4 regions of the Aeromonas sp. CU5 genome follow, and region 4 is predicted to be linked to each of the others. Evidence: predicted binding sites of a transcription regulator. Region 4 holds the regulator's gene; each other region holds the start of a gene.
What was found. Region 4 encodes sigma-54, which starts transcription at its own class of promoters, with help from an activator protein. Its sites were predicted from a motif close to TGGCACNGTTTTNGCTT; they were not measured.

Region 1 (5,162 bases), 1.7 Mb from region 4:
GGCTCCAAATACTGGATTGACAAGGACTTGACGGAAACGAGCCGCTAATTGCGTTGTTATCAACCTGTCACTACACACCATGGCTTCGCCATAAGCTTGCAGTTAGTTTGCCAACAGGCCCGCAGTGCGGGCCTGTTGGTTCTCTCGGGGTCAGAGGGCTGAATAGACCTGCTTGCCCTTGAACATGGTCCAGAGCACCTTGGTCTCCTTGATCTGTTCGCTCGCCACCTGCTCCAGATTGCGATCCAGCAAGATCAGGTCAGCACTCTTGCCTGCGCTGATGGAGCCAATCTCTTTCTCCTGCCCAATCACCTTGGCGGCGTTGAGGGTATACGCCTGCAAGATAGCCTGACGGCTGATCTGCTCACTGGCTGGTGGCAGCAAGCCAAGCTCCCCCTGGCGGGTGATCGCGGTATACATGGCGAGGAAAGGGCTGGGGCTGGAGACCGGCCAGTCACTGGCACCGGCGATAATGGCGCCGCTTTGCAGCAGGCTGCCAGCCGGGTAGAGGCGGGCCAGCAGGGCCGGGGGCACTTTCCCTTCCAGCAGCATGGTGGTCGCCACGTTTTTCCCGGCCCACAGCAGTTGCATCGAGGCTGCCACATTGAGGGGTTTGAAACGGGCAATGCTGGCTGGGCTCACCACTTCCAGATGGGTGATGCTGTGCAGCAGGCGGTGATCCTGATTGTGGGCCCGGGCATAAGCGATGGCATCGAGGGATTCACGGACGGCCCGATCGCCGATGGCATGGAAGTGGGCGATCAGTTGATGGGCATCCGCGGTGCGGATCAGCTCGTTGAAACGCTGTTTGTCCAGATCGTCTTTGCCGCTGTAACCAGGGCGGTTGAGGTAGGGTTCGCTCAACTTGGCGGTCTGGGATGGAAACTCGATGACACCATCTTGCAGGATCTTGATCCCCACCAGTTTGACGTCCGGGGCGTCTTGAAACTGCTGTTGCAGTGCCAATACGTCATCAATAATGGCGGGCGATGCGTGGATCCCCACCAGTGCCAGCGCGGACACATGGCCGGTCAGCTTGCCTTCCCGGGAGAGCATGCTGTACGCCGGCAGCAGGCCGGTGTCGCGGCGATCCGGCTCGGCGTTGAAGATGGGCGCGAGGGGGCGAATGTTGCTGATAGGGTCCATCCAGGCGGTGATGCCCACCTGATTGAGCTGCTTGGCTGCTGTCATGATGGCTTTGGCAATCGTCTCGTCGCTGACCGGTGGCAAAGCTTTGAGGATGGCATCCCAGCCACCTTCCGAGGCAAAGCCACTCAGTTGGCCGGATGGGGTGAGGCCAAAATTGCCTTTCAGCGGGGCATAACGACCGGCAAGGGAGTCGGCATCAATGCCCGCCTTGCGCAGCATGGCCTGATTGGCCCAACCGGTGTGGGCATCCGAACCGGCCAGCACTACGGGGAGCTGCTGGTATTGCGGGCCATTGAACACCTGATCGAGCAGGGGAAGCTGATGCCAGTAGTCGAGGGAGACATTGCTGTATAGCTGCACATCCCCCAGTGTCAGGCGGGGATCATCCTTGCTGCGGGTCAGAAATTGCTGCACCTGTTCAACCTGATTCATGGCATCGGGAAAGTTAACCGTCATCCCCTGAAAACCGGCAAATGCTGCGTGAACATGGCTGTCGATGAGCCCTGGCATCAGGTACTTTCCTTGCAGATCAAGGCGTTTGGCATGGCTGCCGAGGCGGGTGCTGACCTCCTGATAGCTGCCGACCGCCACGATCTTTTTACCTTCAATGCCGACCGCCTCCGGGTGAGGGTTCGCCGGATCGCCGCTGTAGATGGTGCCGCCAAAGATCAGGGTCTGGCTCTGTGACTGGGCATTGGCGGCGGCAGGAAGCGTCACCAGCAGGCTGGCGAGCAACAGCGTTTTGATATTCATGGGCATGACTCCGTCGCTTCGGCGCCCGAAGGCACCGAAGTGGGTAAATGGAAATGAGGTATCGGCTTATCGGTTGATCAGCGGGATACAGATATCAAACACGTAATGATCCCGGTCAGGGTCAGTGCCCGCGTGGTATTGCTCGTAACACGGGCGATCGTCGCAGCTCAGCCCTTTGCTCACCACCCAGCGAAACGCCGTCTCCCAGCTGGCGACCAGTTGATCGCCGCGAGCGATAAACTGACATACCGCATAGGGGCCAGCGGCAATGGTCTGGGTGGTTAACTGGCGCCCTGCGGGGATCTTTGGCCCCAGCTCGATGCAGACGTCAGTACGGCAGCGTGTCTCATCGGTGATATCAGGGATATCCCAATAGAGACTCAGGGTGCCCGCCGGTGTCATCGCCTCGTCTGAGGCGAACAGCGCGAGCAGATCCCGATGGGCTTGCTCGCAGGTCTCCTTGCCATAGGGGCCCAGGCGGCGCATGTACGCCACGCGCCGGGCGGGCATCTGCTTGACGCTTGCCCCCTGCAACAGACCCGGGTGTTCGGTGACCGGGTGCATGACCAGGTCATCATAGGTTTCAAAGGGAAGGGGATCGTTTCCAATCTTGCTTTTCCAGTTTCCCCCTTGTTGCTGGCGGTATTCCGAGGGGCTCATGGCGAAGTGTAGGCGAAAGGCCTTGGCGAAATTCTGGGAGCTGGAGAACCCGGCGGCCAGCGCGAGGGTGGTGATGTCGCTCTGCGGTGAGGCCAGCAAGCGACGGGCGGCGCGCTCCATGCGTAGGCGTCGGGTAAAGCCAGCGATGGTTTCGCCGACCATCGTCTTGAAAATGCGGTGGAAGTGAAAGGTGGAGATGGCGGCCGCCGTTGCGACTTCATCCAGACTCGGGTTGTCATCCAGATGGTGGCTGATGTAGTCCATCGCCTTGAACACAGGTTTGCGATAATCCAGGGCGTACTCCTTGCCAGCCAGCAAAAGTGGGCATCAGAGTCGGATTTAATCAGAGCCACCTGCCGTTGTCGAACCCGTCCGGCCTGGTCTGGCCACTCATCCGCCCCGCGCTTTTAACGCATTGGCACTTTAATTGCTTATTGGCTGTCAGCGTCAATGATTTGTCTGGGGATGGAAAATGGAAATAAGTGCAAGCAGCCTGATGCAAGAGATGCAGGCGCTCAAGATTGAAGCAGGCGCAACGCCGCTGGCACAGCCCGGTCGCCCGGTGACATCCGACTTTGGTCAGCTGCTGCAACAGGCGCTGGGCAACGTCAACGAGCTGCAAGGCGCCGCCAATGATCTGCGCACCCGTTTCGACATGGGCGACAAGTCGGTGGATCTGGCCGAGGTCATGATCGCCGGCCAAAAATCGTCCATCGCCTTTGAAGCCACGGTACAGGTGCGCAACAAGATGGTCGATGCGTACAAGACCATCATGAACATGCCGGTATAAGTGATTACTGAACATCATGAACATGTCAGCAATAAGGACATAAATCGTGGCTACTGACCAAAACGGCGATCTGCTGATAAACGATGAGGGTACCGCCGCCCTCGATGAAAATGAGCAGAAGAGTTCGGCGCTGGGATTCCTGTCCAATACCGATGTACTGCGACAAATCACCCTGATCCTGGGGCTTGCCATCTGTCTGGCCATTGCCGTCTTTATCCTGCTGTGGGGCAAGGAGCCGGACATGCGTCCCCTCGGCACCTACAGCACCCAGGAGCTGGTGAAGACCCTCGACTTCCTCGATCAGCAAAAGATCCCCTATGAAGTGGATGGCAAGAGCGTACTGGTCAGCGCTGAAAGTTACCCCACTATCCAGCTGGCCCTGACCCGTGCCGGTCTCGCCAATGTCGTTGATGCCACCAATGGTGGTGAAGATATCCTGCTGAAAGATTCCAGTTTCGGCGTCAGCCAGCGGATGGAGAGCGAGCGTCTGAAGCTGAGCCGCGAGCGCCAGTTGGCGAGCGCCATCGAGCAGTTCCAGAATGTGGCCAAGGCTCAGGTGCTGCTGGCCATTCCGAAAGACAACGTGTTTGCCCGCAATGAGCGCAAACCCAGTGCCACTGTGGTGCTCAACCTGAAAGGCGCGGCGCTGGGGCAGGGTGAGGTGGACTCCATCGTCGACATGGTCGCCTCTGCGGTACACGGCCTTGAGACAACTCGCGTAACTGTCACCGACCAGAATGGCCGCCTGCTCAACTCCGGCTCGCAAGACCCGGTCTCTGCCCAAACTCGCAAAGAGTTTGCCATGCAGCAGAAGCAAGAGATCGAGTACAAGCAAAAAATTGACGCAATTCTGATCCCGGTGCTGGGTGCCGACAACTATACGGCGGAAGTGGATCTCTCCCTCGACTTCTCCCAGCAAGAGCAAACCCGCAAGACTTACAACCCGGATCTGCCTGCGGTGCGCTCCGAAATGACCATGGAAGAGAACAGCGCCAATGGTAGTAGCGGTGGTGTGCCGGGGGCACTCTCTAACCAGCCCCCTGCCGCGTCCAACATTCCCGAGCAGGCGACCGCTGCTGATGGTGCCAGCGCTGCAGCCTCTGGCCGCTCGCGCAAAGAGGCGACCCGCAACTTCGAACTGGATACCACCGTCAGTCACACCCGTCGCCAGATGGGTGGCATTCGCCGCATGACCGTTTCGGTGGCGGTCGATTACAAAGCGGTGCCCGGAGCGGATGGTGCTGTGACCCGCGAGGCCCGTAGCCAGGCCGAAATTGATACCCTGCGCCGTCTGCTGAGTGGCGGCCTTGGTTTTGATGTGACCCGGGGTGATACCCTTGAGGTGGTCGCCATTCCGTTTAATCGCCCCGAGCTGGAAAGTGTCGCCGACCTGCCGATTTACGAGCAACCCTGGTTCTGGCGTGCGGTGCGCATCGCGGCATCAGTGCTGGTGATTATCGTATTGATTGTCACCGTGGTTCGCCCCATGCTCAAGCGACTGCTCTATCCGGATGCCAAGCCGGAAGGGGAAGTGGATTTTGACAACCACACTGTGCTGGGGGGCGATGACGAGTTGAGCCTGCTGTCCGCTCAAGTGGAGGGCGATCAGGTATTCGGTGTGCGCGATGGTCAGCTGAAGCTGCCTGATCTGCACCGCGATGAAGACTTGCTCAAGGCGGTGCGTGCGCTGGTGGCGAACGAACCGGATCTGGCCGCTCAGGTCATTAAAGAATGGGTAACCAACAAAGATGCCTGAAGAAAAGAAGACTCAAGTCATCGGCAATGACATCACCGACGGCCAGCGCCAGAT
Region 2 (5,162 bases), 560 kb from region 4:
CAAGTCGAGGGAGATATGCTCCAGCAGATGGGGCAGTTCGATGCCGATCAACCGGCGTTCACTGAGGGAAAGTAGCTGTTCCGCCGCCGGGTTGACGAATTGAATGCAGAGCCGCTCATCCATCAGGATCACGGCGGTAAATAAATTATCCAATAGGGTCTTGGCATTGTCCGAGCGGGTTGGCACAGGTTTCTCCCTAAAACGGTGCTATGCACCTGTAATGCACCGACATGGTGCATTGAGTTTACCCGCATCGGTGCGCTATATCACCCCTAGTCGGCCTTGGGGTGGGTGTGGGAGCCGGAGTCACGCTTGCTCTATGCAGGTAAAAGGTGACTGAGCTGGATTTAGCAAGGATCGTACCGTCTTTGGCGAGCAGCTCGAGCCGCGCCTCGTGGGCGCCACGATCGACGTTTTCTACCCGGATCGACAGGCTGTTGCTGACGATGGGGGCGGCTTTGCCATCCAGGGTCAGGCGCACATCGTACTGGGTGGGTGGTTTGGGGCTGATGGTGCCCTGAAAGACGATGTTGCCGGTGTTGTCGCGCAGCGTACTGCCCTGCTCAGGGGAGAGCAGTTCGATGGCCAGCTTGGCCGCTTCTTTTTCCTTCTTGGCATCGGCGCCGGTCAGGCTGTTGAAGTTGTCCACCTGTACCGAACGAGGCGAGCTACCGATGAGGGGGGCGACCCGCAGATCGACCTCTTTGGCACTCTTGCCCGGTGGTGGTGCATCTGTGTAGTGGGTGACGCCGTTGCCATCGACCCAGGAGTAAACCTTGGCTGCATTTGCAGCGAACGAGGTCAGCAACAGGAGGGCGAGAGTCCCTACGCCATGTTTGTTGTTCATCCATCTCTCCTTGACGGTATCTCGCTTAATCCTATCAGAGAAAAAACCCGCCAGATGGCGGGTTTGGTCACGATTAAGCAAGCTGGCCGGATTTAAACGGGCAGACTGTTCTGACTTAGACGGAGTAGTACAGTTCGAACTCCAGCGGGTGCGGGGTCATGCGCACACGGTCAACGTCATGCTGTTTCAGCTCCAGATAGGAGTTGATGAAGTCATCGCTGAACACGCCACCACGGGTCAGGAACTCGCGATCTGCATTCAGGGCTGACAGCGCTTCGTCCAGAGAGCCGGCAACGGTCGGCACTTCTGCGGCTTCTTCCGGCGGCAGGTCATACAAGTTCTTGTCCATGGCATCGCCCGGATGGATCTTGTTGATGATACCGTCCAGACCGGCCATCAGCTGGGCTGCGAAGGCCAGGTACGGGTTGGCGGCCGGATCCGGGAAGCGCACTTCGATACGACGGGCTTTCGGGCTCGGTACCACCGGGATACGGATGGAGGCAGAGCGGTTGCGAGCGGAGTAGGCCAGCATGACCGGTGCTTCATAACCCGGCACCAGACGCTTGTAGGAGTTGGTGGTCGGGTTGGCGAAGGCGTTGATAGCCTTGGCGTGCTTGATGATGCCGCCGATGTAGTGCAGAGCCATCTCGGACAGGCCGCCGTACAGGTCGCCCGCGAACAGGTTGACGCCGTTCTTGGCCAGTGACTGGTGGCAGTGCATGCCGGAGCCGTTGTCACCGAACATGGGTTTCGGCATGAAGGTGACGGTCTTGTTGTAGGCGTGGGCCACGTTGTGGATCACGTACTTCAGTACCTGTACTTCGTCAGCCTTCAGGGTCAGGGTGTTGAAGCGGGTAGCGATCTCGTTCTGACCAGCAGTGGCCACTTCGTGGTGGTGAGCTTCAACGACCTGGCCCATCTCTTCCAGCACCAGACACATGGCGGCGCGGATATCCTGGGAGGAGTCGACCGGCGCAACCGGGAAGTAGCCGCCTTTTACGAACGGACGGTGGCCCTTGTTGCCGTGCTCATACTCGGTGCCGGAGTTCCATGCAGCCTCTTCAGATTCGATTTTCACGAAGCTGTGGCCCATGGTGTTGGAGAAGGTGATGTTGTCGAACATGAAGAATTCCGGCTCCGGCCCGAACAGCACGGTGTCAGCGATGCCGCTGGACTTCAGGAAATCTTCGGCACGCTTGGCGATGGAGCGCGGGTCGCGGTCGTAGCCCTGCATGGTGGCAGGCTCGAGCACGTCACAAACGATGTTCAGGGTGGTCTCTTCAGTGAAGGGATCCAGCTTGGCGGAGGCTGCGTCCGGCATCAGTACCATGTCTGATTCGTTGATACCTTTCCAGCCGCCGATGGAGGAACCATCGAACATCTTGCCATCTTCAAAGAAATCTTCGTTGACCTGATGAGAAGGGATGGATACGTGCTGCTCTTTACCCTTGGTGTCGGTAAAGCGCAGATCAACAAACTTGACTTCGTGTTCCTGGATCAGGGCCAAAACGTTCTGGGCTGACATGCTAAGTAACCTCCGGTGTTAAAAATCTTTGGGTGAATGCGTCATCGTATTCACATAAGCCAGTATCGTGCCAAGTTTGTGGCAGCTTGATTTCAGCGTCATCCCGCAGGAGATGTGCCCCAAAATCAGGCGGTCATGACTGGTCACGCATCAAATTAGTGCAACGATGGATCGTTTTGGTGCTCTAAAGTGGTGCATATCATACGGTCACTTCCCATCTAAGCAGGGTTTGTCGGGGCGGTCTATGATCCAGATCTGTAGTTGTGCGTGAATGGGCTGCAATTCTGCTAGGCAGATCACAAAGGCGAGAGTACAATTAGCGCCCAATTTTACCCGGTGATTGAGGCGAGAATGTTAGAGAATTTACGCAATATTGCGATTATTGCGCACGTAGACCACGGCAAAACTACCCTGGTTGATAAGCTGCTGCAGCAGTCTGGAACCCTGGACCGTACCACTGATGGTCAAGAGCGTCTGATGGATTCCAACGACCTGGAAAAGGAACGTGGTATTACCATTCTCGCCAAGAACACCGCGATCCGCTGGAATGACTACCGCATCAACATCGTTGATACCCCCGGTCACGCCGACTTCGGTGGTGAGGTTGAGCGTGTTCTGTCCATGGTTGACTCCGTGCTGCTGCTGGTTGATGCCGTTGACGGCCCGATGCCACAGACCCGTTTCGTGACCCAGAAAGCCTTTGCCAAGGGTCTGAAGCCGATCGTGGTTATCAACAAGGTTGACCGTCCGGGCGCTCGTCCTGATTGGGTTATGGATCAGGTATTTGACCTGTTTGACAACCTGGGAGCCACTGATGAACAGCTGGACTTTAAAGTTGTTTACGCCTCTGCGCTGAACGGCTGGGCCTCCATGGATCAGGACGTTGAGTCTGACAGCATGGAGCCGCTGTTCCAGGCTATCGTTGATAACGTAAAAGCACCGAATGCCGATCCTGAAGGCGGCTTCCAGATGCAGATCTCCCAGATCGATTACAACTCCTACGTGGGTGTTATCGGTATCGGCCGTATCAGCCGTGGTCGCGTCAAGAGCAACCAGCAGGTTACTGTTGTTGGTGCTGATGGCAAGACTCGTACTGGTAAGGTCGGTCAGGTACTGGGTTACCTGGGCCTGGCTCGTACTGAAGTTGCAAGCGCGCAAGCGGGCGACATCATCGCTATCACCGGTCTGGGTGAGCTGAAAATTTCCGACACCATCTGTGATAACAACGCAGTTGAAGCCTTGCCTGCTCTGTCTGTTGATGAGCCGACTGTGAACATGACCTTCCAGGTCAACACCTCACCGTTTGCCGGTAAAGAAGGTAAGTTCGTTACTTCCCGTAACATCCGTGAGCGTCTTGACCAGGAACTGGTTCATAACGTGGCGTTGCGTGTGGAAGACACTGATGACCAGGACAAGTTCCGTGTATCCGGTCGTGGTGAACTGCACCTCTCCATCCTGATCGAAAACATGCGTCGCGAAGGCTACGAGCTGGCGGTATCCCGTCCAGAAGTTATCCTGCGCACCATCGATGGCGTGCTTCACGAACCGTATGAGACAGTCACTGTCGATGTGGAAGAAGCGAACCAGGGTTCCGTGATGGAGCAACTCGGCCTGCGTAAGGGTGAGATGACCAACATGACTCCGGATGGCAAGGGCCGTGTGCGTCTTGACTTCATGATCCCGAGCCGTGGTTTGATTGGTTTCCAGACCGAGTTCCTGACCATGACCTCCGGTACCGGTCTGCTGTATCACAGCTTCGACCATTACGGTCCGCACAAGGGTGGCAGCATCGGCGAGCGTCAGAATGGCGTGCTGATCTCCAACGCAACCGGTAAGGCTCTGACTTTCGCCTTGTTCGGTCTGCAAGACCGCGGTCGTCTGTTTATCGGTCACGCTACCGAAGTATACGAAGGCCAGGTGATCGGTATTCACTCCCGTTCCAACGACCTGACAGTTAACTGCCTGAAGGGCAAGCAGCTGACCAACATGCGTGCCTCCGGTACCGATGAAGCTCAAGTGCTGACTCCGCCGATCCGCATGACCCTGGAACAGGCTCTCGAGTTCATCGACAACGATGAACTGGTAGAAGTTACTCCTAAGGCAGTCCGCATTCGTAAGAAGCTGCTGACTGAGATGGATCGTAAGCGCGCAGGTCGTGCTTAATCCAACGGCTTGAGCTGTTGATGGTCGTCACCGACTGCTAATGGTTTATTGCAAAACGCCCCCAAGCCCCTGGCTTGGGGGCGTTTTTTCATGTCTGGCTATCAGGCGATGGCGCTCAAGCCAGCTGGCTGTCAGCCGGTGGGTCGATGGTTCTGTGCCCGATATGAAAAAGCCGCAGCGGGTGAACGCTGCGGCTTTTTGCTGGTACGCAGAGAGGCGTTACTGACGCCAGAAGGAGGGGAAGAACAGCACTGCGACCGTCAGGATCTCCAGTCGGCCCAGCAGCATGCCGAACGACAGCAGCCATTTGGCCGAGTCGGGCAGGCTGGCGAAGTTGGTGCTGGGGCCGACTACAGGGCCCATACCCGGCCCTACGTTGGCGACGGCGGTGATAGAGCTGGAGATGGAGGTCAGGGGGTCGAGTCCGATGGCCGCCAGCAGCGCCGCAATCACCAGAATGATGGCGAAGTAGGCCAGCACGAAGGAGATCATCGAGCGGATGATGGCGTCATTGACCGTCCGGCCGTTGTATTTTTGCGGGAACACCGCAGAGGGGTGCATCAGCTGGCGCATCTGTTTTCTGAACAGGGCAAACGCCACCTGTACCCGGAAGATCTTCAGACCGCC
Region 3 (5,162 bases), 1.3 Mb from region 4:
TGATCCGGGCCGCGTTCGCCGCCCCCAAGGGCAGCAGACAGCAGAGCAGGGTAACGAGACGGAGTGACTTCATAACATCTCCTAGAGCGGCCACCAGGGGCCATTGAAAAAGCTGGTAAGCCACCCTTGCTCCTGGCTATTGGCCAGATCGCCGGTACCACCATAGTAAATTCGGGCATTGGCCACCTTCTGTGACGAGACACTGTTATCCGAGGTCACATCGCCAGGACGGATGAGGCCAGTAATACGGATGTACTCATTACCATTGTTGAGCATGATCCACTTCTCGCCGCGTACTACCAGATTGCCGTTGGGCAGCACCTTGGCCACGCTGACCGAAATATTACCCTGCAGGCTGTTGCTCTGATCCGCCTTGGCTTGGCCCTTGAACGCACTGTTTTGACCAATAGAGGCAGAGAGGTCGTAGGGGCTGGCCGTGACCGGCACGCCACCCAGTGTCACCGGTTCCAGATTGAACTTGTTGTCCTTGCCACTCTGGGTATTGGCTTTTTTGGAAGCGGAGGTCGATTCCGACAGTTCAATGGTGATGATGTCGCCTACCTTGTGCGCCTTGATATCCGAATAGATGCCATTGACCTGATCCGGCTGAAAAATGGCTCCTGTCGGTCGCACCGAGACAGGATCCGACTCCCCGTAGACGGGGGAGAATTCGGGATCATCCGGCCTGGGCGTATTGGGGGTACTGCTACACCCTCCCAGCACCAGCAATCCCAGCATCCATACGGCTTTCATCATGCGCCTCCTAATTAGGTACGCTGGATCAGGAAGGACATCATGCCATCCACTGCCGAGAGAACCTTGGAGTTCATCTCGTACACCCGCTGGGCCTGGATCAGGTTCACCAGCTCTTCGGTCACGTTGACGTTGGAGGTCTCCAGCATCCCCTGCTTGATCACTCCCAGACCATCCGCCCCGGCAACCCCCTGAATCGCGGCGCCACTGGATTGGGTCTCGACAAACATGTTCTCCCCCATCGGCTGCAAGCCGCTGGCGTTGACAAAGTCGGAGATATTGACCTGCCCCACCACCTGTGAGGCGCCGTCTCCTTTGAGCTGCACCGAGACCTGACCATCTTCACCCACCGTGACACTCTGGGCGTTTTCCGGGATCTGGATTTCCGGCTGTAGAGGGTACCCATTACCAGGGGTGACAATGGTGCCTTCATCATTGAGGGTAAACTGGCCGTTACGGGTATAAGCAGCGCTGCCATCGGGCAGCTGAATTTCAAAGTAGCCCCGGCCACTGATCATCAGATCCAGTGAGTTGTCGGTGGTTTGCACGTTGCCCTGACTGTGGTTTTTCTGGGTCGCTACCACCTTGGCTCCCGCACCGAGCATCAAGCCGGAGGGGAGTTCGGTATCGGCAGAGGAGCGGCCACCGGGCTGATTGATGTTCTGATAAAGCAGATCTTCGAAGATGGCCCGCGACTTTTTGAAGCCCACGGTGCTGGCGTTCGCCAGGTTGTTGGAGGTGACCGAAATATTGGTCTGCTGTGCATCCAACCCGGTCTTGCTGATCCAGAGTGCAGGATTCATGGTGTAACTCCTTGATTAGCTGATACGCAGCAGCTGGGTTTGGGCTTCATCATTCTCTTCGGCCGTCTTCATTATTTTGACCTGGGTTTCGAACTGGCGTTGCAACCGGATCAGGTTGGTCATCTCGTCCACCACATTGACGTTGCTCCCTTCAAGAGAGCCGGCAATCAAGCCAACATTGGCTGAGGCGGCCTCATTTTGACCATCCTTGCGGCGAAACAGACCATCCTGTCCCTTCTCCACGGCATCAGCAGCCGGATTGACCAGTTTGATCCGCTGAAAATCTTCCGGCAAGTTGGCGGCTGCCCCTTCGGGGCGGCCACTGATGGTGCCGTCACGATTGATCTCGAGTTTTTCCATCGGCATCGGCAGCACGATAGGCTGGCCACCGTCATCCACCAGGTTCAATCCGGTCGACGTTTGCAAATTGCCGGTCGCATTGACCTGCAAATTCCCCATGCGGGTATAGGCTTCGCCCCCTTTGGGGTCTTGCACCGCAATCCAGCCCGGGCCATCAACTGCCACGTCGAGATCCCGTCCGGTGGTCATCAGCATGCCATGCTGCAGATTTTGACCAGGACGCTCCGCCATGGCGAACACACGAGTCGGCAAGCCCTCGCCAAACGCCTGCATGCTTCTGGCCTGCTCAAAGTCAGACTTGAAACCCGTGGTATTGGCATTGGCGAGGTTGTTACCCCGAACAGCCAGGCTGTTCATGGTCTCTTTGGCCCCGGACATGGCGATATAAAGCAGGTGATCCATGGCATTCTCCGTCAAACAGATGACTCTGACCGGAAGAAAGCAATTAGAATGCCAACAGATGAGTGGAGGAGTGTAATAAGTGGGTTCAGGGGGATTTCGGATGTACGCAAGGATAAAAGGGTGGCGTATCCTGCAGATTGATTCCTGCAAGCAGCTCAAGCAACAGAGGTGATACGCCCTGAACCCTTCTACCCTCACGGCCCAGCAACAATCAGACGGCAAGTCTCGCCAGAGAGGCCGCGCCAGAAGAAATCAGTTAATAAACAATGCATTGCCTATGTCGAAGGCGCCACTCGGCCTTGTTCCCCAATATATGAGGATCGAGTAAGGTCCATACTCGGTCAGAGATATCGTGGCAGTGAGTGCAGGTGTTGTCCTGTAGCTGCACATAGTTACGTTGACGAGGCCGATAGGGTAGTGAAATGGACGACTGCCCCTAGAAGAAGTTGGCGAGGCTGATGCCAAATTCTTTGGGGTCGACGGTGTTTTCGATACTCTCCTGCACACCTGATTTGGCCAAGTCCAGCCACTGCACATCGAGGTAGTGGCGCTGGGTAGCGTGATAGATCACCTTGACCATAGGTTTGAGCGGCTGCTGCTCGTTGCGCTGCATTACGATGGCCAACCGCTGGTTGGAAAGTTGCACCAGCGTTCCCACCGGATAGACCCCCATGCATTTGATGAACTTGGTCACCAGTTCGGCATCGAAGTGCTGATTGATCCCCTTGAGCAGGATGCGGAAGGCTTGGGTTGGCTGCATGCCAGCCTTGTAGACCCGATCTGCGGTGATGGCATCATAGACATCGACGATACCGCTCATGCGGGTATAAAGAGAGAGTTGATCGCCTTTGAGCCGCTGCGGGTAACCGGTGCCATCGAGCCGCTCGTGATGGTTGGCGGCCACCTCCAGCATGGTGGGGGTGATGCCCGGGGTATTGCTGAGGATCTCGTAACTGTGCACCACATGCTGGCGCATGATGGCGAACTCCTCGTCGGTCAGTTTGCCCGGTTTGTTGAGCACCTCGTCCGGGGTCATGATCTTGCCCACGTCGTGCAGCAGGCCCCCCAGGGTCAGCTCTTTGAGCACACTACGCTCCAGCCCCAGATAGCGGCCGAAGTTGGCGAGCAGAATAGCCACGTTCATGGAGTGCTCCATCAGGTAGGCATCCTTGGCGCGAATGCGGGCCAGACAGAGCATGGCATCGCCATGGGTGAACATGGTGTCGACCATCTCCTCGGCCACTGCGGCCAGCGGGGTGATGTCGATGGGTTCACCTGCCTTGAGGTGGCTAATGAATTTGCTCTGTAGCTCGCGTGCCTCCTGATAAAGACGGCGGATCTTCAGCTCTCGCCCTTCGCTGTTGGCACTGGCCCTGCGTCCCACTTGAGCGCTATTGGCATTGAGGTCGGGGGAGGTAATGGCTTCGCTCTCGGCACTGCCCAGTTTGCTGCGGGCCAGATCGATGCGCACCGTCAGCACCCCCTGTCGCACCAGATTGGCAATTTGTGCCACATTCGTCACCATTCCCATCTGGGCGATCTCCATCCCACCGGTCTGGCTGGCGATAGCAATGACATACATGCCGGGTTTCAGCTGGTTGACGGGGATCACGGGATAGGATGCTTGGGACTTCATGGATTTTTCCTGGCGTTTATTATTATGAGCATCGTTCAGATGAGGTATTAGTGATAAGTGTAACATTGGAAGCCCAGATCGTCATGATGGGTAACCCCTTAACAGTGGCGTTGTGGCCGCCGCCCGATATAATGACGCCCCTTTACTTGTTGGACCTGAGGTTGTGAATGCGGCTTGATAAATTTCTTTGCGATTGTTCTGATTTGACCCGCTCGCTTGCCGGCAAACTGATCCGTCAGGGTGAGGTCATGGTGGATGGCATTGTGGTCAAGCAACCCGCTTTTCATATCAATGAGCAGAGCCAGATCGAATTTGACGGTGTCACCTTGATGCTAGAGCAGCGCAACCGCTATTTCATGCTGCACAAACCGGTCGGTTACGTCTGCTCAAATGAAGACCCTGATCACCCGACAGTGTTTTTCCTGATGGATGAGCCAGCGATGGGCAAACTGCATGTGGTTGGGCGACTCGATCTCGACACCACGGGTCTGGTGCTGGTGACCGATGATGGTAAATGGTCCCACCGCATCACATCGCCGCGCCACGAGTGTGCCAAGACTTATCACGTCTGGCTGGCCGACCCGGTGAGCCCGGATGCCATAGATCTGTTTGCCGAAGGAGTATTCCTGCGCAATGAGGATGACAAAACTCGTCCTGCCCAGCTTGAAATTCTCGATGAGTGCGAGGCCAGACTGACCATCCATGAAGGCAAGTACCATCAGGTCAAGCGAATGTTTGCCTCGATCGGCAACAAGGTGGTGGGCCTGCATCGTGAGCAAATTGGTAGCCTGGTGCTCGATGATGCGCTGGCGCCGGGTGACTATCGCGAACTCACTGCTGAGGAGATCGCGCTGTTCTGATTGCGCGTGCCTTATCGGGTTTCAGTGACCGCTGAAACCCAGTACCAGCGCGGTGCCGAGTGTGGCAATCAGGGCTCCAGCCCAGGCGGCAATGGATGGCCGCTCCCCGAGTGCCACCACAACAGCGGCAGCAGTAGCACGGGAGTGGAGGAGGAGAGTATGGCTACCATACCGACTTCGCCCTTACGCAAGGCCATCAGGATCAGGGTCATGCCCAGCCCCATCGCCAGAAAACCGTTGGTGGCAATCATGGCAAGGATCTGGCGATTGACCGGTTTGAGCGGCATGGCTAGAGGCAAGCGCCCCAGCCGCAGGACGCAGTGGGCCAGCAGGGCACTGCCCATCCGG
Region 4 (5,162 bases):
TACTCCTCGTTAAAGCCGGAGGTAAACAACTCCACCACCGCAGCCAGGGCTTCCTCCTCTTCGGGGCCCTCAACTTGTACTTCCACCTGTCGCCCCTGGGCAGAATCCAGCATCAGCAGGCCGATGATGCTGTCAGCATCGGCTTCGACACCATCTTCATTGCGCAGCAGGACGTGGGCATCGAAACCCTGCACCAGCTCGAACAGCATCATGGCTGGTCTGGCGTGAATGCCCAGCTTGTTTTTCACTTCAACCGAGGCGGAAACAGTCATCGGGTCGTCCTATTGGTCCATCAGGATTGGGGCGCACTCTTGTCGAGTGTGCGGTGCCGGATCTGCACGTTCTTGCCGAGCAAACGGAAGGCGCTGGCCAGCCGTTCTGCGATAAAGACCGAGCGGTGCTGACCACCGGTACAGCCGATACCGACTGTGAGATAGCTGCGATTGTTACGCTCCAGATGGGGCAACCAGGTCACCAGCATATGCTCGATCTGCTGGGTGAACAGCATCACGTCGGCCTGCGCCGAGAGGTAGTTGGCGACCGGCTCATCCTTGCCGGTAAACGGCTTGAGCTCGGGGACCCAGTGCGGATTGGGCAAAAAACGGGCATCGAACACGAAATCCGCGTCCTTGGGAATGCCGTACTTGAAACCAAACGACTCGAACACCAGCACCAGCTCGTTCTCTTTCTTGCCGAGCACCCGGGTCTTGATGAGCTCGCTCAGGTCATGAATGCTGAGGGTGGTGGTATCGATGCGCAGATCCGCTGTCGAGGAGATGGGCGCCAGCAAATTGGTCTCTTCACGGATCGCCTCATCCAGCGACAACTTGTTACGCGACAAGGGGTGCAAGCGGCGGCTCTCGCCATAACGCTTGAGCAAGGTGCCATTGTCGGCATCAAAGAAGAAGCTGGAGAACGTGACTCGCCCTTCATTGCGCACCTGCGCCAACAGGTTTTCCAGCTTATCCGGATCGCTTGGCAGGTTGCGCACGTCGATGCTGACCGCCAGCTTGTCATACTGGCTTTCGACCGAGACAATCAGCTGGGGCAGCAAGTTAACCGGCAGGTTATCCACACAGTAGTAACCCAGATCTTCCAGCACACGCAGGGCTACCGTTTTACCGGAGCCCGAACGTCCACTTACCACGATTAACTGCATCTTGTTCCCTCACGCCAAAACAGGTGGGTCATTCCAAGCCTGAGTATCAGGCCGAGGTCATGATCTGATAGAGCTCTTCATCGCTGGTTGCCTGACGCAGCTGGCGACAGACCGCCTTGTCACCCAGCTTGGAGGCCATCAGAGAAAGGGTCTTGAGATGCTGCTTGCACTCGCTTTCAGGCACCAGCAAGGCAAACAACAGGTCTACCGGTTGGTTGTCGATGGCATCAAAAGGGATGGGATCAGCAAAGGTCATCAGAATCGCGGTTGGCGGGAATGCATCATCAATACGACCGTGGGGAATCGCAATACCGGCACCGATCCCGGTACTGCCCATTTTTTCGCGGGCCAACAAGCATTCGAACAGCGCCTGACGGGAGGTGCCAAGGCGTTCGGCGGCCAACTCGCTGATGATTTCGAGGGCGCGTTTCTTGCTGGTACAAGGGACTGCACTTTTGGTGCAGTCCCGACTCAATATGTGTTCAAGTTGCATAGTTATTTTTTATTTAACTTATCTTTGTGCTTGATGATCTGCCTGTCCAGCTTGTCGAGCAAGGTGTCTATCGCAGCATACATATCAGCATGCTCAGAGGTAGCAAACACTTCGCCGCCACTGACATGCAATTTAGCTTCCGCTATCTGGTTCAGTTTTTCCACACTAAGCACCACATGAACGTTATTAATGTGGTCAAAGTGACGCTCGAGTTTGGCAAATTTGTTACTCACGTATTCACGCAGAGCTTCGGTGATCTCGACATGGTGTCCGGTCAGGTTAATTTGCATAACATCATCCTTTTGTTTTGCCTAAACCAGGCGTTTACGCTGATTGGAAGGTGCGATAAACAAGGATTCGCGATACTTAGCGATCGTGCGTCTCGCCACCATAATACCCTGTTCGGCCAGCAAATCCGCGATCTTGCTATCACTTAACGGCTTGGCAGGATTCTCTGCCGTGACCAGCTTCTTGATGAGCGCGCGAATTGCGGTCGATGAGCACTCTCCTCCTCCTTCGGTGTTCACATGGCTGGAGAAAAAAAACTTCAGTTCAAATATGCCCCTTGGGGTATGCATGTATTTCTGGGTTGTCACCCGGGAAATGGTCGATTCATGCATCTCCACCGCTTCGGCGATGTCGTTGAGCACCATCGGCTTCATCGCCTCTTCACCATACTCGAAAAAGCCCTGTTGTTGCTCGACAATACAACAGGCTACTTTCAGCAGGGTATCATTGCGACTCTCGAGGCTCTTGATGAACCATTTGGCTTCTTGCAGATGGGAGCGAATAAATTGGGTATCCGTGCCACTGCGCGCATTGCGGGCCATGGCAGCATAGGTCTCGTTGACCCGGATACGCGGGGAAGAATCAGGATTTAGCTCAACGACCCACTTGCTACCCTTCTTGACCACAGAGACATCGGGGATCACATACTGGGAGTCACTCTGGATGATGCCATTGCCGGGGCGCGGCTCCAGCAGCTGGATCAGATCCAGCACCGACTTGAGGTCGCTCTCTTTGAGTTTGGTCTTGCGCGCCAGGGTTCGGTAGTCACGATTACCGAGCAGATCCATATGTTCGAGGAGCACCTCCTTGGCCTCGTTGAGCCAGGGAGTCTGCGGGTCATACTGCCCCAGCTGGATCAACAAACACTCCTGCACCGAACGGGCAGCGATGCCGACCGGATCGAAATGCTGCACCCGCTTGAGCACAGCTTCGACCTCATCAAGCTCGACCTCCAGCGCATCGCTACTGACCGCTTGCAAGATATCCTCCAGCTCAACGGTCAAATAGCCGGACTCGTCGATAGCATCGATGATAGCGAGGGCGATGGCAGCATCCACATCGCTGAACGGGGTGAGCCGCATTTGCCACAACAGATAATCCTGCAGGTTTTCGGTAGTCTCGCCCTGATAAACGCTATCTTCCCCATCGTGGATAGGGCCAGCGCTCTGGGCGGTCCCGGCAGAGTAGACTTCATCCCAAGTGGTATCTACCGGCAACTCGTCCGGCATCTGCTCCTGCGCCATGGCATCGCTGGAATCCAGCTGGCTGGCGTCAACAGGCTCTTCCGGGCTGGTCTCTTGTACTTCACTCTCTTCCTGCTCCAGCAGGGGGTTGTTCTCGAGCGCTTGCTGAATTTCCTGCTGAAGTTCCAAAGTGGAGAGCTGGAGCAGACGAATCGCTTGTTGTAATTGCGGCGTCATGGTCAGGGACTGACCGAGACGCAACTGTAATGTCGGCTTCATCTACGTCGGGATATCCTTATGTTCAGCGAGGCATTCGTCAAAGAGAATGAAGGCATGCCCCCTTACTATAGACTGAATTGATCGCCCAAATAGACGCGCTTGACCTGTTCATCGGCGAGGATGTCTGCCGGTGCACCTTCGGCAATCATCTTGCCGTGGCTGACGATATAGGCCTTCTCACATACGTCCAGAGTCTCTCTGACGTTGTGGTCGGTAATCAAGACGCCAAGGCCTCTATCTTTCAGATGCTGAATGATCTTCTTGATGTCTATCACAGAAATCGGGTCAACCCCGGCAAAGGGTTCATCCAGCAGAATAAAACGCGGTTCTGCCGCCAGCGCGCGGGCGATCTCGACACGACGGCGCTCACCGCCAGAGAGGCTCTGACCCAGGTTGTCGCGAATGTGGGTGATGTTAAACTCTTCCAGCAGTTGCTGAACCTTGTCCTCACGCTCCTCGCGGCTCAACCCCTTGCGGGTCTGCATCACCCCCATCAGGTTGTCGAACACCGACAGGCGGCGGAAAATAGAGGCCTCCTGCGGCAGATAGCCGATGCCATTGCGAGCCCGCACATGCATCGGCTGCAGGCTGATATCCTGATCGTCGATAGTGATGATACCGGCATCCCGCTGCACCAGTCCCACGATCATGTAGAAGGAGGTGGTCTTGCCCGCCCCATTGGGGCCCAGCAGGCCGACAATCTGGCCGGTGCCCACTTCCAGGCTAACGTCGCTGACCACCATGCGACGTTTGTAGCTTTTTTGCAGCCCAACTGCTTTTAACACTGCCATGGCTTATTTTCCCTGCTTCTTCTGGTCGGCGGGTTTGTCGAAGTTCTCTACCTGATCCGGCAGGAACTCGGTCCTCACTCGCTGGGTCGGGTTCTTGCTCTCGGCAGTCATTTTTTGTTTGTCGATGTCATAACGGATCAGGTCGCCAGTGACCAGACTATCTTCCTGCTTGAGCTGACCGTTGCCGGTAATAGTGACCAGCCGGTTTTTCAGCTCGTAACGAATGCTATTGCCATGAGCATTGACCGGCTTGCCGTTATCCATGATCTGGAAGAAGGTCGCTGGCTTGCCGTAGGCAGTCATCACCTCGGCCCCTTTCTCACCGGAACGGGTCACCACCACCTTGTCGGCATGGATCTTGATGGTGCCCTGAGTGATGATGACATTCTGTTCAAAGGTGATGCGATTATCCTGCATCTCGGCCACCTGTTTGACGGCATCGACATAGACCTTCTCGGCAAAGTCGGACTCTTTGGCAGTCACAGCACCACACAACAACAGGGCTGCGAGAGCCAGATTAGCGTTTTTCATTGAAATAGATGGCATGACCTTGATCCAGTAACTCAAAATATTTGCGGTCCAGATGGCCCTTGAGGCCAACCCCTTGGGTCTGGAAATCCCGACCCAGAATATTTACTTCCCGGTTGCTGCGCACATCCTGCGTCACCAGATCCAGCTCCAGATAGGGCGTATCGAGCGTGGAGATGAAGCTAGTTGGCAGTAGCCCATCCAGATGCACCTTATCCCGCAGGATCACGTTGTCACCGGTGTTGAGCACGCCGGTTTCGGCAGTGATCTTCCACTCGGCACTCCCCTGCTCGTCATACATATAGACCACCGGCTGGTCGAAGGTCGCCTGCTCGAGCAGCTGGTAATACTCTGCGTAGTCAGACTCCAATCGCTCGGTACGTTTACCATTCACGTCAAAACGGGTGGTCACCAGATTCCTGGCGACAAAATCCGGCTGA

Region 1: the regulator sigma-54 is predicted to act here: its motif matches at 2,979-2,995, upstream of fliE (flagellar hook-basal body complex protein FliE).
Region 2: the regulator sigma-54 is predicted to act here: its motif matches at 2,429-2,445, upstream of glnA (glutamate--ammonia ligase).
Region 3: the regulator sigma-54 is predicted to act here: its motif matches at 2,356-2,372, upstream of flgF (flagellar basal-body rod protein FlgF).

The regions. Positions count from the first base shown of each region.
Region 1 is NZ_CP023817.1:2,466,852-2,472,013, reverse strand. Features, by position in the region: gene CK911_RS10800 (hypothetical protein) at 1-48, shown strand, start outside; gene CK911_RS10795 (amidohydrolase) at 151-1,902, opposite strand; gene CK911_RS10790 (GyrI-like domain-containing protein) at 1,969-2,880, opposite strand; gene fliE (flagellar hook-basal body complex protein FliE) at 3,035-3,352, shown strand; gene fliF (flagellar basal-body MS-ring/collar protein FliF) at 3,399-5,108, shown strand; gene fliG (flagellar motor switch protein FliG) at 5,101-5,162, shown strand, end outside.
Region 2 is NZ_CP023817.1:3,604,443-3,609,604, reverse strand. Features, by position in the region: gene glnL (nitrogen regulation protein NR(II)) at 1-186, opposite strand, end outside; gene CK911_RS16190 (DUF4124 domain-containing protein) at 245-847, opposite strand; gene glnA (glutamate--ammonia ligase) at 963-2,372, opposite strand; gene typA (translational GTPase TypA) at 2,724-4,535, shown strand; gene CK911_RS16175 (TrkH family potassium uptake protein) at 4,755-5,162, opposite strand, start outside.
Region 3 is NZ_CP023817.1:864,104-869,265, forward strand. Features, by position in the region: gene CK911_RS03945 (flagellar basal body P-ring protein FlgI) at 1-73, opposite strand, end outside; gene flgH (flagellar basal body L-ring protein FlgH) at 82-753, opposite strand; gene flgG (flagellar basal-body rod protein FlgG) at 768-1,556, opposite strand; gene flgF (flagellar basal-body rod protein FlgF) at 1,572-2,318, opposite strand; gene CK911_RS03965 (HD-GYP domain-containing protein) at 2,755-3,954, opposite strand; gene rsuA (16S rRNA pseudouridine(516) synthase RsuA) at 4,122-4,814, shown strand; partial or broken gene CK911_RS03975 (DMT family transporter) at 4,836-5,162, opposite strand, start outside.
Region 4 is NZ_CP023817.1:4,163,604-4,168,765, reverse strand. Features, by position in the region: gene npr (PTS phosphocarrier protein NPr) at 1-272, opposite strand, end outside; gene rapZ (RNase adapter RapZ) at 293-1,159, opposite strand; gene ptsN (PTS IIA-like nitrogen regulatory protein PtsN) at 1,206-1,652, opposite strand; gene hpf (ribosome hibernation promoting factor) at 1,655-1,942, opposite strand; gene CK911_RS18850 (RNA polymerase factor sigma-54) at 1,964-3,403, opposite strand; gene lptB (LPS export ABC transporter ATP-binding protein) at 3,469-4,194, opposite strand; gene lptA (lipopolysaccharide transport periplasmic protein LptA) at 4,198-4,725, opposite strand; gene lptC (LPS export ABC transporter periplasmic protein LptC) at 4,712-5,162, opposite strand, start outside.